Regions from separate parts of the Lichenicola cladoniae genome, predicted to be linked through region 1. Evidence: riboswitches for the same ligand, from Rfam matches in the RefSeq annotation. Region 1 holds a riboswitch; the other holds the start of a gene.

Region 1 (8,021 bases):
TGGCCGCGGGCGCAATAGAGCGTGTCATACAGCCATTCGGCGTTGCTTCAGATGATGTTGGTGACGACGAAGCGTATGTCGAGGCCTTTGGTAGTGGCCTCGATCCGTGCTGCGACGCGGCGCTCGCAGCGCCAGGACTTGGCGCGGCAAACCCGCACATCGTCGGCGTATGGCTCCACGAGGAGATCGAGAACTTTGTTGCCCGGAAAACCAAGGATGTAATCGACGCCATTGGCCTCGCACCATGCCATCACCTCCGGACGGCCGTAATGACCATCGCCGCGAATGGTCAGCCGGGTGTTAGGCTAATGCTGTCGGATACGGCGGACCAGGCGACGCAGATGATTGCGAACTTCCACCCCGGACGGCGTTGTGCCGGTCCGCAGCAGCACCGCCACGGGACGCGATGTCACGGTGTCGTAGACGTGGATCGGCAGAAAGCAACGCTCGTCGTAGTAGGCGTTGAACAGCGAGAGCTGTTGATGGCCATGCACGATGTCGACGGTATCGTCGATATCCAGCGTCACAGCGCGGGGCGGACGCAAATAGCTGGCGCAGTAGACATCGACCATGGCGTAGGTCAGGCGCATGACCTCGCGCAGTGTCGGTGCGTTTTCCCAACGCGACACTGTTGGCTGCGAGCAGAGATCGCGGCCGCTGTCGGGCAGACGCCCGCAGGCAAGCTTGAAACCGGGATCGGTACGCAGATGATCGAGGTCATCACCGTCCTCGTAGCCGCAGGCAATGGCAAGCATGCGCGCGCGCAAGATGTCGGCAACGCTGTGCGTCACAAACGCAGGGTTGCGATGGTCAGCGATCAGCGCGGCCAGTTTGGCCGCAAGACCGAGGCGGGTCTCGACAGCGGCAATTAGCATCACGCCGCCGTCGGAGGTCAGGCGTCCACCGTCGAACGCGGCGGTGACTTTCTTGCGCTGGACCGATGACAGCGAGAACGGCAGCAGGGTATCTTCGAGCATGGCGGGTGTGGCACCGTCCGATTTGGCAGAGTTTGGCATCGACACCCAAATTTCTGTTTTAGATCAGATGCTTACACTACATCCGCCAGCGAATCCCTGGCATGCGCTGAATAAGACGGGTTAACTGGAATGACCTTGGCTCGTGGCTGATGTCAAGTCTGGCGCGACTGCAATTGATTTTGTTCTACGCCTCGGCTTCTCTTCGGCATCCCTCCTATGAGCGACCCAGATGGCGACGGAACTTACGTTGATTTGCTTCTTTACGCTGCGTCCGTCCTTCCCCGACGGCGTGCCATGTTCTTCTTCCATTTGTCCGGTTGATATCTGCATCGGGCATGCACGAGTTATCACGCACTGCAGGAAGCGATGCCGTATCGATCACATCAAGGCTTGCCTGATATCCCAACCAAAGCCGCTATACCGCTCTGCGCAGACCGTTTTTCCTCGTCTGTGATCTGGTCACGCAGGGATGCATCCTGTTTCAGTGCAAATCGACGCATATCGTCCGCCCGACGCTTAAGGATCCCGGCTTGGCGGCGAAGGAGATCCGGCAGCACAGAATCCCCGTGCAACCTCATGGCTAAGACTTGAAGATGGGGTAGACAGACAGTCGGCTCAGGATGCGGCGCGATACTTCCAGCCTGAAGAATAGCCTCGAATTTATCTAACGATGCGTCCGCGACTCCACACGCAAGTCTGCAGAACGGGCAGCCGGATGCCGAGTGCCAAAGCGCTGCGGGCGTGGAAGAAGCGTCCTCCTTGGCGTCGGCCATTTCCTCCAGTAATGCAGCCTGTGCGTCCAGCACAGGAGCGAAGCCGATGCAGACCTCGCGTGGCGCGGCATGAGCGATGAACTGCCGGCTGTGAGGTCCGCACAGGCCACCCTGTCTTGCCAGATCTTGCCTTGCCTCGAGATCGCGCCGAAGGCTGCCCTGCAGCTGTGTCAGCGCGTCGAACACCGCACGCTCAATCCGGCTGCAGATCTGGCAATCCAGCAGGTTGGCCGCGATCGGGGCATTCACCAGCGAGGATGAGCCGACTGGGTCGGAAGGCGGCAGCGCCGCCTGGTCAATCTCATGGCGCAGCGCGACCAGTCGCTCCCGAACGGCGCCAAGACCGGGCGCCGCCGCAAGCACGGCATCCAGTCGTGCATACATCCCGTGCAGAAAGGCGTGTCGCTTGCCATTGGTCATGTAGGCAAGAACATCGTGTTCCAGCTCCAGCAAGCCGCTCTCTTCGAGCCTAGAGGCCGGCATGCGTCCGAGCCGGACGCTAAGGGCCGTAGCGGCTGAGACGGGATAAAACTTCTGGGCCTCTGGAAGGCCAAGCGTTTGCAGACGGGCTCGTAAATCGGCGACTGCGGCGTCGCGTGCCGTCCCATCGACCATGTCTGCCTTGTTCAAGACGATGAACACCTGTCGGCCGGCTTTAGAGGCGGTGTAGAGAATGTCCGCTTCATCCTCCGTGAGAGAGCCGTTGAACCCTGTCACGAGTAGGAACGCATCGGCTTCCGGTAGAAAGGCGCGGGTGGTTACTGTGTTGCCAGCTACCGCAGACCCGAGACCTGGCGTATCAATGAAGCGAAACCCCGAACGGAGCAGATCTGCCGGAAGCTGGATTTCGGCTTCCCGGATGCGGCGACGATTGCTGGGGTTGCCACGCTCGGTGACATAGTCTTCCAATTGGTCGAGCCGGATGTCGAGAAACAGTGTCGTGTCCAGAAAGTGCAGCACGACCTTCTCGTGGCTGCCATAGGTGATGCTGGTGATCACAGAGGTGAGCGGCTCGATTCCGGTAGGCAGGCGGTCGAGCCCCAGCATCGCGTTCATCAAGGTAGATTTGCCGCGGCTGAAGCGCCCGACGACTGCGAGATTGAACCGGTCCTCGGCGAGACGGGCAAACAGGTCGCGGTTGCGCTCGAACTGGTCCGCCCGCCACGGAACCGCCCGTAGGAGGTCAGCAAGCTCGCTCTTCAGCAGTTCGTAGCGATGTAGGTCCAGTGTCGGCATCCCCATGCAGAAGTGAGCGAGAGTGTTGAGAGGTCGACCTCACCATGCAATACTCTTTTTATAGGGGATGGGGTTCCCCCTTTAACTGCCCGTCGTGGGCTGATGACTCCTGCCGATCCGGACCGAGCGTCCACGGGAGGAGTACGTCCATGGCCCTGGAACCTTTTCTGCAGCACCGCACCAAACACGATGACGTCCCGATGACCGTCGCATGCTGAACTATGCCCTGATTGGCCTGGGAGGCGCGATCGGCAGTATCCTGCGTGCGTGGCTCGGGACCGTCATGGTCACCCTGACAGGCCCCACCTTCCCGTGGGGAACAATTCTCATCAATATCGTGGGCTCGTTCGTGATTGGCTTCTTCGGAACGCTGACCGCGACCGACGGCCGTTTCGCCGTGCCATTCGATATGCGTACGTTCGTCATGGTGGGTATCTGCGGCGGGTTCACCACCTTCTCTTCCTTCAGCCTGCAAACGCTCGAATTGGCACGCGATGGCCGTGCCGGGCAGGCGCTGGGTAATGTTGCGCTCTCGATGGTGCTTTGCCTGGCAAGTGTTGCCGCCGGCTACTCGCTGGCGCTGGCGATCCGCACCTCGCATCTGGCAGCAATCAGCGACGCGGCGCCGGGCACGATGAGCAGCAGCACACTTGTTGCGCTGCATCGGCCGGAATCGGTGCCGGGCATGCTCGCCGTTGCTGGGCAACTCATGGCAGCAGAGGGCGGTCGAACCACGGCACTCGTCATCGACGGACCCGTTCTAGCCGATCTGCAGCCAACCGAGGAGGTGCTGACTCGGGAACGCCAGCAGGCGATCTCAGATCAACGCCGCAACTGGGCGGTTGCAATGCGTGGAACCCTTGATCGCTGGGTGTTAAAAGAGCGCGCTGAAGGGCATGAAGCGCGCTGGATCGAAGTGCGTGGTGACGGTGCGCTGGCGGTTGCCGAGCATGGCCGCGGCGCTCACCTGCTGCTGTTGGAACAAAAGCGCGGCGATAAGACCGCGCGCGCCCGGATCCACGCGGCACTGGTCCGGTCCGGACGTCCGGTGCTGCTGGTTCCAGCCGGAACGGCACCTCCTTTAGGCCACATCGTGGCCGTTGCCTGGCATGACGCTCGTGCCCGTGGGGCAATCCGGACCGCCCAGCCACTTTTGTCAAAGGCGGAGCGGGTGGTGGTGCTCCGTATCGGCGATGCGGCAGAGGATGCAGGTCTGGCGGAGGCGTTCGAAGGCCGGCCGTTCGAGGTCGTGACGGCACCAATCCCGCATGACGACGTCGGTGCGCAACTGGTATCGATGGCGCACGAAGCTGGTGCTGATCTGCTCGTCATGGGGAGTTACAGCCACGGCAGCCTGCACGAAAAGCTTTTCGACGGCGCCACAGAAGGTGTGCTGCGAAGCGCTGATCTTCCCGTTCTCATGCAGCATCAGGACGCATGACATGGACTACATCACGTGTATTCTGAACGATCCAGTAACCGCTCGATCGGTCTTGCGAACCGGTCGGCTCCTTTCTCAAAGGCTGCAGGACAGCCAGTTGCGCGTCCTGTGTCCGAGACCTGCTCGCGATCCGAACTTCATGCCAACCGAGGAAGTCATGACCGACGAGCGGCGCGAACGCTTCATCGGTCGCGAAGAAACTCGCTTGAGAAAAATCAATAGGCTCTTTGAAGCGTGGAAGATCAATGATGCGAGAGCCGCCGTCTTTGAGGAAGTCGAGGGCGATGTAGCCGAGATCGTGGCTGCGGCGGCTCGTCAGGCGACCTTGGTTGTGGCCGGCGCCGCGTATGGAACAGAGCAGACAGACGCGGCGGCAACCATCGAGACAGTGCTGGCAGAACGCGCCAGCGCAATTGTTGTGGTTCCCAAGGAACCACCCGTTTTGGTTGGGACGTGTCCGGGCATCGCCTGGAAGCGCAATGTTCAACTCAATGCGGCGATCAGTAGCGCCTTGAAGCTTTTGCTCACTGCCGACCAGGTTCACCTGCTAATTGAGGCGGAAAAGGCCGAGGAGGATGCAAAGCTGCAGGATCTGGTCATGACGCTGCAGCGGCACGCTGTTCCGGTGGAGATCCATCATGTTGAGCTTGGTGGTCGTCATGCTGGACAATACCTCATCCAAGAGGCGCACAGGGCCGGATCGGATTTGCTGGTTATGGGAGCCCACACGCAGTCGTGGTTCAGGGACTTGCTGCTCGGAGGACGATCAAAGGATGTTCTGGCTCACCTGGACCTTCCGGTCCTGTTACATGGATGAACATACCGGTCCGTACGTTTCTCTTAATCCGCACGCACGTGGTCGAGACGAGCGGGATCGTGCTGGCTCTAGTTTAGCTGTAGAATCCTAGCAGGAGGTGAATCGAGCAATGTTGAATTGGTTGGAACGATATCGGCAAGAACTTCGAACGAAGTCATACTGCGCATTATCTATTCAGGAAGCTGCAGAGATAAAAGCATTCTATCATTCGTCCGAATTTTCGGAATTACTAGGCGAGCAACCGTCTGCAGAGATTTATGCTCTACTAGATATGCTATTGTCGGAGAGGGTGCCGCCAGACACAATGAATGAGTATATTCTTAGGTATGTCCGTAAAGAAGCCGTCCTAAGGAACACTTTACCGTTTGGTCGAAAATTACAATAAAACAAACATTTCGTAATTTACGGGTAAGGAATTAAATTCAACTTGCAGCTTGTGGTCTTCTTACAGAGGGTGCAAACATGGCATCACACCTAACCAAGCTTGTTTCTTCCAACAAGTTGAGGACGGAAAATAGCTATGTCAAATTCTACATCGACGCTCGTTGAGCGGGTTCAGCACCGCGCCTATGAATTATGGGAAAAGGACGGGCAACCTGAAGACAAGTCAGAATATTTTTGGCTACAGGCTCAATTAGAGATTGGAATTGAAGATGCTGAAGCAGTTTCTATACAGCCTGTGATGAAGCAATCAGAAAAGCTAGGGTCATCAAAACGGGCTTCCTGAAATCTGCTCAGCAGGCCGGACCTTTTCGTAAAATGTTGGGAACTTAGCCGCCATTATTTACTATGGTGGTCAGCGGGCTAAGGCTCTGCTCAACAATTACCGCATCGGCCTGATGGCCTTGGTCTGATGGTGTAGTTCCACTCAGGATGCCAGGTGTCGGTGGCGATGTTGAGTGTCGCCATCTCCTCGTCGGAAACGCGGATCGCCTTGGGGTAGATGTTCTCATCCAGCTCGCAGCGGACCGTTAGCCCGGTCTTGGTTGTTGTGGCAGCAATGAGATCGACGACGGCGAGGCGACTGACAGCGGCTTGCCGCGCCAGGTCTGGGTGATGTGGCAAAACATGCGGTGCTCGATCTTGTTCCACTTCGATGTCCCGGGCGGATAATGGCACACCTGCAAGCTCAGCCCGGTCTGGTCGGCCAGCTTTTGCAACTCGAGCTTCCACAACCGTACTCGCGATCCATTCGAACCGCCGCCGTCGGCGGTGATCAGCAGTTGCCGCGCATTCTGATAGCGGTCGCGGCCGACAACATCATACCAGCGACGGATCGTGTTGACGGCGAACGCCGCCGTGTCGTGGTCGATCCCGACGCTGACCCAGCCGGCGTTGGCTGCGACATCGTAGATCCCGTATGGCGCGACCTTGCCGAGATCTTTGTCGACCAAATCATTCACGTTGACGGTATCTAGACATCCCTTGGCACGGTAGTCGCTGCCGGCGTTCTTGTATTCGCCGATCAGCTCTTTTTTCGGTTCTGTTGCAAAGTTTCGTCGTGTCTGAGTATGGGCTGGGACTTTGGTTTTTCTATCCTGCGAGGGAGTAGAACTGCTGCGCTGGACGCAGCTTCGCTGTCGAACGTAACTGACCCTTGCGGATCATGTGCATGATCTCGAGGCCGGCAATGGTGGTCGCCGCTGACCAGAAATTCTTGAAGCCGAGCATTGGCCGGGTGATCCGTTTGATCGCCCGGTGGTCCTGCTCGACGAGGTTGTTGAGATACTTGACTTGGCGCATTTTGATCCCGGCGTCATGCTCGGTGTTGTAGCTGTCAACCGCCGCGGTGTTGGCGCCGCTCTTGTCGATGGTGATCGTGCGGGGAGCCCTATGTCGGGTGATAGCCTTGCAGAGGAAACGCAGCGCCGCCTTGCGATCGCGCTTGGCGGTCAACAGGAAGTCCACTGTGGCACCCGCCTTGTCGACTGCACGATACAGATACTTCCACACGCCCTTGATCCGTATGTAGGTCTCATCCATCCGCCAACTGCCGCCGATCGGACGTTTGCGGGCCACGAAGGCCTTCTCCAGCAACGGCACATACCTGAGCACCCAGCGATGCAGCGTCGTGTGGTCGACCTCCACGCCACGCTCCCCCATCATCTCTTCAACCTGGCGGTAGCTCAACGGATACGCCACGTACCAGCGAACACCCCACAAGATGATGTCGCGCTCGAAGTGGCTGCCTTTGAACGCAATCGACATCGTCTCCAGATCCATAACCGTTGCCGTTAGCCATCACGCACCGGTCGATCGAAACTTTGCAACAGAACCTCAACGAGCGCAGCAGCGGCGTGCTGAACCGGACCTGCCTGCCCAGCGACATCATCGCCTTCGTGGTGTTCTGCCGGTTGCGCTACCGGCTGACGCTGCGTGGGATCGAGGTCAGCTACGAGGCCGTTCGTGACTGGGAGGCCAAGCTGCTGCCGGTCATGGGCGACGAGCTGCGCAAACGCCGCCGCGGCACCGGACGTCAGTGGGTCGTCGATCGTCTCGGGCTGACGGAGTGGGACGACAAATGCTATCGCTCATGTCGGCGTATCGCTCCCTCGGTAGGTTTAGGCAGGCTTTTACCCGCCTCGATACGCCGCCTTGCTCAGTCCGCCATCACCTAGTTTCGCCCATAGCTCCAGCCTAGAAACCCTGGTGCCGATCAGCGATGATCCCTACCATCAGGCTACCCGCCCTGGCAGTCTGACGAGCAGCCCAGCCCGCTCAACTGAAGCCTCTAAGGAGTATTTTATGAACGGCGTCGATACGGATACGGGTAAGAC
Region 2 (8,021 bases), on a different replicon from region 1:
CGGGAAGTGCTGCTGGTCTGCCGGAAATGCAGCGGCAAGGTGAAGGGCGGGTTCGGGCCGAAGGAAAAGGACGCGTTTCCGGATGCCTTCAAGCAGGTGCTGCGTGATCTCGGTCGCCGTCGCGACGTCCGTGTCCTGGAGGTCGGCTGCCTCGGCGTCTGTCCGAAGGACGCGCTGACCATGATACGCGGCAGTGCTCCCGCCGAAATGCTGGTCATACCGACGGGCCTGGATCTGACGTTGCTGGCAAGTCGGCTGATCGGCCCGGTTCAGCCGGCCACTTCGACCCTGCCTGAACCCGAGCCTGCAAACCCGGCAGGGAACCCGGCCTTTCCGGCTTGACACCGGACGGTCCAAACGCTTCCTGGCAAATCCGTTCGAGAGCTGTCGATGTTCCTGCTGCACCATCTCGATCATCTTCTCGAGCATTACGGCTACAGCCTGGTCGGCATCATCGTCATGCTCGAAAGCATGGGTGCGCCGCTACCAGGTGAGAGCCTGATCATCGGCACCGCGCTGTATTGCGCAGCCACCCATAAGCTCGACATCGTCTGGGTCATCGTCGTCGCCATCGCCGGTGCGATCATGGGCGACAATCTGGGTTACCTGATCGGTCGCAGCGTCGGCTTTCGGGTTCTGGCGCGCTGGGGAGGTCGGATCGGCCTCACCGAGGAACGGCTGCTGCTCGGCCGCTACCTGTTCCGCAAGCACGGCGGCAAGGTGGTCTTCTTCGGACGATTCATCGCCATCCTGCGCACGTTCGCAGCCCTGCTTGCCGGCGCCAACCGGATGCCGTGGCACACGTTCCTGTTCTACAACACGCTGGGCGGGATCGGCTGGGCCGGTGGCTATTCGCTTGCCGCCTACCTGCTCGGGAGCCAAGTCGAGAAGATATCCGGCCCGCTCGGCATAGGGTTCGGCATCGTTGCGGTGCTTGTCCTCGGCAGCGGCTTCCTGTTCCTGAAGCGAAACGAGAAGCGACTGACCGAGGAGGCGCTGGCAGCGGCCAAGGCGGATCAGCCGGCCTGAACCCTTATCGATGCCAGTTCAGACGTTCGCCTGCTCCTGCTCCGGCGGATCGTCGCCAGGCTTGTAGTACAGCGCAGCACATTCCTGCAGCAGCAGGCCGCCCGTGGCCGTCATATCGTTGCGGAACGCGTCGTCGATGATGTCGAGCACGTCAAGGTGACGATCCTCGAAATACATCCTGTGCACATCCGTCCGGCATGCGCCGTAGACGATCCGCTCGATGCTGGTCCAGATGCTGGCCATGCTGCACATCCCACATGGTTGCAGCGTCGAATACAGTGTCGCGCCGCGCAGATCGTCGCGTCCAAGGCTCTCGCAGGCACGTCGTATGGCCACGATCTCGGCATGCGCACTTGGATCATGACGGATCCCGACCTCGTTATGGCCGTCGCCGACGACCTGGCCGTCGAGCACGATCACGCAGCCGATCGGGCCGGCGCCCGGCCTATCCCGTCCGGTTGCGGCGAGCTCCAGGGCCCGGCGCATGAAGCGCTCGTCGTCAGTGCTGGTCATGGTCGGGAAACGGCGCGAGCGGCCTGCCGTTCCGGGCGCGTTTGTTGCTCACCGAAGCCCAGGCCGGGGCATGGTCGCTGGCGTTCTGTTCGCCGCGCACCGACCGGTCCACCCCGGCATCGGTTAGCCGGCCAGCCAGATCGGGGCTCAGCAGGATGTGGTCAAGCCGCAGCCCGGCATCGCGCGAGAAGCCATCGCGCATGTAGTCCCAGAAGGACGGCAGCGGCCCGGCCGGGTGGATGGTCCGCAACGCGTCCGTCCAGCCCTGGGCCAGTAGCCGGGCGAACGCTTCCCGGACGACCGGCTGCAGCAGCGCGTTCCGGCCCCAGGATTTGCTCGGATAGATGTCGGCATCGGTCGGCACGACGTTGTAGTCACCGGCGAGCACCACCGGCAGCCCGGTCGCGTGCAGCTCGGCGGCATGAATAATAAGCCGCTCGAACCAGGCGAGCTTGTAGTCGAACTTCGGGCCCGGCTGCGGATTGCCGTTCGGCAGATAGAGGCAGGCGATCAGCACGCCATCGACCGCCGCCTCGAGATAGCGTGCCTGATCGTCGTGCGGACCGCCCGGCAAGCTGCGCCGGGTCGGCACCGGTTCGCGGCCACGCGCCAGGATCGCCACGCCGTTCCAGCTCCGCTCGCCCTGCCATACCGCCTCGTAGCCGGCCTCCCTGATCGCATCGCGCGGGAAGTCGGCATGGGCCGCCTTGAGTTCCTGCAGGCAGGCCACATCCGGCTTCGCAGCCTGCAGCCAAGCCAGCAGGTTCGGCAGCCGCCGGTTGATGCCGTTGATGTTGAAGGTGGCGATTTTCACGCTCGTTCGAACGCGGCAACCGGGGCCAGGATTTGCGCACACTGGACGCATGGCTTTTTCCAATAAAGAGTCAGGGTGTTGCAACGCCTGGATTTGCCATGACCCCTCTGCCGCCGACCATGTCCGCCCGTCCGAAACGACTGCTTGCCATCCTGCTGATGACCAGCGGTCTGGTTGCCACGTCGGCCCTGGCCGACGACACGCACGGACTGGCGGCTCCGGTATCGGCAGCACCGGCAGCCAAGCCTGTACCGGTCGACAAGCCGGAAAAATCCGACAACGCCCTGATTGCCGAGTTGCCGGCGGACAGCGTTACCCATCACGACCTGACCCTGGCCGCCGGCCATCTCGGCTATACTGCCACGGCGGGAACACTGACCCTGCGCGACGATGAAGGCGCGCCGTCCGCCAAAGTCTTCTACGTGGCCTATGTCGCGGACGGGCAGCAGGTAGCGCGTAGACCGGTCAGCTTCTTCTTCAACGGTGGTCCCGGCGCCGGCACCGCCTTCCTGCATCTGGGTGCCGCCGGACCGGTCGTGCTGAACTTTCCGGCCGCCAACCCGACCGACGGTGCCAATGCGCAACTCGGTCCCAACCCGGATAGCTGGCTGCGCTTCACCGACATGGTATTCATCGATGCGGTCGGCACCGGCTACAGCCTGCCGGAAAAGCCGGCCAAGGCGCCCAAGCAGTTCTGGGGCGTGAAGCAGGACGGGTCTGCCTTTGCCGATGCAATCCGGCTCTGGCTGGAAGCCAACCGCCGTCAGCGCTCGCCGAAATACCTGGTCGGCGAGAGCTATGGCGGCATCCGCTCGATCAAGACCGCCTATGCGCTGCAGACCGAGCAGAACATCCCTCTCGCCGGGATCGTCATGATCTCGCCGGCGATCGAGATGAACCTGATCGGCAGCACCGACAATCCGCTGGCTGATGCGATCCTGTTGCCGAGCCTGGCCGCGGCTGCCCTGGAGCGCGATCACAAGCTCACCCCGCAGGCGGTCGACGATGCATACCGCTACGCGTTCGGCCCGTATCTCTCGACGCTGGCAGGCCCGCCGCTCGGTGCCGACGCGGCGCACGATTTCTATGGCAAGGTCGCTGCCATGACCGGCCTGCCCGAGGCTGTCGTTGCCAAGGAACGCGCCCAGATCGATCCGCAGGCACATGACGTGCGCAGCCGTGACGGCCGCCTCTACAGCCTGTATGACGGAACACTCTCGATCGCCGATCCCTATCCCGAAGGCATCGACAATGGCGACAGTCCGGAACCGGTGCTGGCCGGCTACGGCCTCGCCTACGGCAATGCCTTCACCGGCTATGTCGAGGATGCGCTCGGCTTTCGCACCGATCTGAAATACGACCTGCTGAACCTCGCGGTGAACAAGGCCTGGGACTACAAGGAAGGCGGCGACCTGATCTCGCGGGGGATGCCGGATCTGCGCAAGCTGATGGCGGTCAATCCGTCGCTGCGGGTCTTCATCGCCAACGGCTATTTCGACCTGACCTGTCCGTTTTCGGGAAGCCGCTGGCTGATCGAGCACATGCCGGTCGGCCGCGATCGCGTGCGGCTCAAGGTCTATCCGGGCGGCCACATGCTTTACACGCGGCCGGATAGCCGTGCAGCACTCGCGCACGATGTCTCAGCTCTCTACACCGGCAGCCCGTAGGACCGCGCGCTGGCTGCTGCCGGTGCTTTGCCTGGTCCTGGCCGGTTGCGCATCGACGCCGCCGGCCTGCGTCCCGGGTCGGCTCGCCGACGATACCATCGCAATCGTGTCGCACGGCTGGCACACCGACCTCGCCATTCCGGCCGGTGCGCTGCGCGGCAACATGCGGGACTTCCGGCGGGTGTTCCCCGGCATGACGGTACTCATGGTCGGCTTCGGCAAGCGCACCTTCATGATGGCGCCGGTGACCGGTCTGGGCGACCTGCTGGTCGGCCCGTTTCCCGGCGACGGCACGCTGCTGATCGCCGGACTGACCGCGCCGCCGGACCGTGCCTACGATGACGGCACGATGAAGATTGGCCGGTTGTTGCCGGGAGGGGCCGGGCGCCTCTCCGACTTCATCTGGCGGACCCTCGATGTAAAGCAGGGCCGGCCGGTCCGGATTGGCCCGGGCTTCTTTCCGGGCAGCATTTTCTACGCGACCCGGACAGGCTATTCCGGCGTCTATACCTGCAACAGCTGGATCGGGGACGCCCTGCAGGCAGCCGGCATCGTGCCGACGGCCTCGGGCATCGTGTTCGCCTCGCAGGTGATGGACCGGATCAGCCCGTCAGGCGGTGGCGCCTGCACGATCGGCGGCCACCGCTGAACCAGCGCCGGGGGTATCAACCGCCCGGCGGTCGCGTGGTGACCTGTGCCGGCACCGCCTCGCCGTTCGGCATCACGACATAGGTTCGACTGGGCGAAGAGCCGCCGCCGCCGAAACTGGAACTGCACGCGGTGAGCAATCCTGCAGTCAGGAGAGTTGCCATGCAGCCAAGGGCGCGGATCGTCATCGAGTAAGAGCCTCCGTGGTAAACAACTGACCTGAGCATCATGGGCAGCGGGCGCGCAATGGCCGCCCTGGACAGGCACCATGTGCCCCAGGTCGGCGCAACGGCTTTCGGAACCAATCTCGTCCTCACCGCCAGCCAAAATTTCGTGTTGAGCGGCATCCGTCGAGATGCGACACCTGCCGGCAGGGGATGGGGTTCCCCCTTGAACCGCCCGTCGTGGGCTGATGACCTCCTGCAGGTTCGGACCCGGCGTCCGCAGGAGGATCGTGTCCTTGTTCCAGGATAATCATCGAAACCGGCTGCCGCCGCCGGATCCTTTCGTCGAGGGGACTCATTGCGGATGCTGACCTACGCGCTGATCGGTCTGGGCGGCGCGCTCGGTAGCGTCGCGCGCGCCTGGCTCGGGAATGCGATGGTAGCCCTGACGGGACCCAGCTTTCCGTGGGGCACGATCCTCATCAACATCGTCGGCTCGTTCGTGATCGGTTTCTTCGGGACCCTGACTGCGACAGACGGTCGCTTCGCTGTCCCGTTCGATGTGCGCGCCTTCGTCATGGTCGGCATCTGTGGGGGCTTCACCACCTTCTCGTCGTTCAGCCTGCAGACGCTCGAGCTGCTGCGTGACGGCAGGCCTGGCCAGGCCCTCGCCAACATCGCGCTTTCGGTGGCCCTCTGCCTGGCAAGCGTGGCCGCCGGCTATTCACTGGCGTCGATGACACGAACCTCTCGTCTCGCGGTGATCGGCGACGCGACCTCCGGGTCGATCAGCGACAGTACGCTGGTCGCGTTGCATCGTCCCGGAGCGGTGCCGGGTATGCTCGCCGTCGCACGTCAGCTCATGGCGCGGGAAGATGGGCGGATCACCGCGCTCGCGATCGACGGTCCCATACTGGCCGAGCTGCAGCCGACCGAAGAGGTGCTGACCCGGGAACGTACGGCGGAGATTGCGGCTAGGCGGACGGAATGGGTCGAGGGCATGCGGTCGACGCTCGATCGCTGGGTCGGGCAGGAACGCAGTATTGGACATTCAGCTCACTGGATCGAGGTGCGCGGGGACGGTGCATCGGCGATCGCCGAGCATGGCCGCGGCGCCTATCTTCTCCTGCTGGAGCAGAATGGCGGCGATGCCGCCGCTCGCGCCCGCCTCCGTGCGGCTCTGATCCGGGCGCGACGGCCGGTGCTGCTCGTGCCATCCGGACATGCCGGCGAGTTCGGCCGGATCATTGCCGTGGCCTGGCGCGACGATCCGCATGTCCGCCAGGCCATACGGACCGCGACGCCCCTGCTCTCGAAGGCCAAGCGGGTTCTCGTTCTCCACGTCGGAAGCGAAGCGGACGGCCTGCCATCGGACCCGGTCTTCGATGGGCTGCCGATCGAACGGATCACGGCAGCCGCGGTCGGTGATGACACCGGATCGCAGCTACTCTCGATGGCACGTGAAGCCGGCGCGGATCTCCTCGTCATGGGCAGCTACAGCCATGGCAGCCTGCGCGAAGAGCTATTCGGCGGCGTGACGGAAACCATGCTCAGGCATGCCGATCTTCCCGTGCTCATGCAGCATCGCAGCGCCTGACGGGAACGGCACCGCACATATCTGGACGGTCCACGAACGCCTCAAGCCCAATCGACTCCGCTCAGTGCCCGGCAGCCATCCTGTGCTGCATTTTTTCATCGACCGGCAGGGTGGTGGCCGTCAGGGCAATGCCCTGCCAGCCGGCGCCGATTGCGGTGAACAGGCCGATCGCGTCCTGCAGCCGGGCCAGTTCCCCCACCGCTGCGAGGTTTTCGGCGGTGTAGGTGGCGCGCTCGCTGGTCAGCACGTCCAGGAAGCCCGACAGGCCGGCCCCGTACAGCCTGCGTGCGCGGTCGAGTGCCAGCGCATTGTCCTGCGCGGCCCGCCGCAAGGTCGCGGTGCGGATCTCGTCGTTGCGATACGCGACCAGCCGGTCCTCGACTTCCTGGAACGAGCGCAGGACGGTTTGTTCGTATTCCAGGCGGGCGGCTTCCGCATTCGCATGCGCCTCGCGGACTTCAGCGGACAGGCGGCCGCCATGATACAGCGGCGCACTGACCTGGAGCACCAGCGACCAAGCCAGGCTGCTGGCGGTGAACAGCTCGTGGATCATGCTGGATTGCGGCGCGAACGAAAGCGGCAGGATGAAGCTCGGATAAAGCTGAGCCACCGCCACCCCGATCCGCGCCGTCGCCTGCGCATATTCCCGTTCGGCCCGGCGGATGTCCGGGCGGTTGGCGATCACCATCGAGGGCAGCGCCACCGGCAGGGCCGGCACCGAAGGCAGCGGTGCAGGTTGTTCCAGCATCCCTTCGAGCGTGCCGGGCATCTGGCCGGTCAGCACCGAGATTGCGTGCGCCAGCTGGGCGATACGGGTCTGCAGCGGTTGCCGCGTCGCCTGTTCGGTCTCGAGTTCGCCCTGGGCCTGCGCCACCTGCAGCGTGGTGCCCAGACCTTGCGTGAACACCTTGTTGGTGAGTGCCAGCGCGTCGCCGGCGGCCTGGATGTTGCGGTCGGCGATCTGCAGTTGCAGTTGCGAGGCACGCAGCGTGACGTAGTCGGTGGACAGCTCCGACAGCAGTGCCAGCAGGGTGGCGCGACGCTGCTCGATGCCGGCATCGACCGCGGCCTGCTGCGCCTCGATCGAATGGCGGATGCGTCCGAACACGTCGAGTTCCCAACTCGCCGATAGGCCGTACTGCCAGAGACGGGTATCGGAGTTGGCTCCGGTCAGTGGCGGGTATTCGAGGGTCGTGCTGAAGCGCTGGATGCCGGCCGCCGGCGTCAGGTCAATCTGCGGATACAGGCCGCCGGCGATCTGGTCGCGCAGGCCGCGCGCCGCCAGCAGGCGCTGGCCGGAGATTGCGAGGTCGTAGTTGCCGCTGATCGCCTTGTTCACCAGCAGGGTCAGCACCGGATCGTGAAAGCTGGCCCACCAGTCACGCATTTCGGCCCGGGTCGTGGCCAGCTCGTCCGCAGTGGCGGCGTGCTCGGTCCAGTTGGCCGGCAGCGCCATCTTGGGCGCGTGATATTTCGGCCCGACGATGCAGCCTGCGAGCAGGAGCAGGGAAGCCAGGCAGGAGGGTCCAGCGAGTGGCCGGAACCGAGATCTGGGAGATGGCATGATGCAGGCTGCCGTCCGGCTCACA

The links. Region 1 has a riboswitch for fluoride ahead of crcB (fluoride efflux transporter CrcB). Riboswitches for the same ligand answer to the same signal wherever they lie in the genome.
Region 2: it holds a riboswitch for fluoride, as region 1 does, so the genes downstream of both, crcB (fluoride efflux transporter CrcB) here and crcB (fluoride efflux transporter CrcB) in region 1, are expected to answer to the same signal.

What each region holds. Positions count from the first base shown of each region.
Region 1 covers NZ_CP053712.1:7,174-15,194, forward strand. The annotation lists partial or broken gene HN018_RS27110 (IS1380 family transposase) at 1-977, opposite strand, end outside; gene HN018_RS27115 (dynamin family protein) at 1,361-2,986, opposite strand; fluoride riboswitch at 3,041-3,105, shown strand; gene crcB (fluoride efflux transporter CrcB) at 3,198-4,427, shown strand; gene HN018_RS27125 (universal stress protein) at 4,429-5,244, shown strand; gene HN018_RS27130 (DUF2934 domain-containing protein) at 5,765-5,971, shown strand; partial or broken gene HN018_RS28975 (ISAzo13 family transposase) at 6,061-6,722, opposite strand; gene HN018_RS27145 (IS6 family transposase) at 6,778-7,452, opposite strand; gene HN018_RS27150 (hypothetical protein) at 7,509-7,862, shown strand; gene HN018_RS27155 (hypothetical protein) at 7,990-8,021, shown strand, end outside.
Region 2 covers NZ_CP053708.1:4,709,511-4,717,531, forward strand. The annotation lists gene HN018_RS21375 ((2Fe-2S) ferredoxin domain-containing protein) at 1-342, shown strand, start outside; gene HN018_RS21380 (DedA family protein) at 391-1,029, shown strand; gene HN018_RS21385 (nucleoside deaminase) at 1,048-1,542, opposite strand; gene xth (exodeoxyribonuclease III) at 1,529-2,356, opposite strand; gene HN018_RS21395 (S10 family peptidase) at 2,455-4,023, shown strand; gene HN018_RS21400 (DUF2459 domain-containing protein) at 3,992-4,672, shown strand; gene HN018_RS21405 (hypothetical protein) at 4,689-4,859, opposite strand; fluoride riboswitch at 5,036-5,101, shown strand; partial or broken gene crcB (fluoride efflux transporter CrcB) at 5,200-5,613, shown strand; gene HN018_RS29160 (universal stress protein) at 5,836-6,432, shown strand; gene HN018_RS21415 (efflux transporter outer membrane subunit) at 6,494-7,996, opposite strand; gene HN018_RS21420 (efflux RND transporter periplasmic adaptor subunit) at 8,017-8,021, opposite strand, start outside.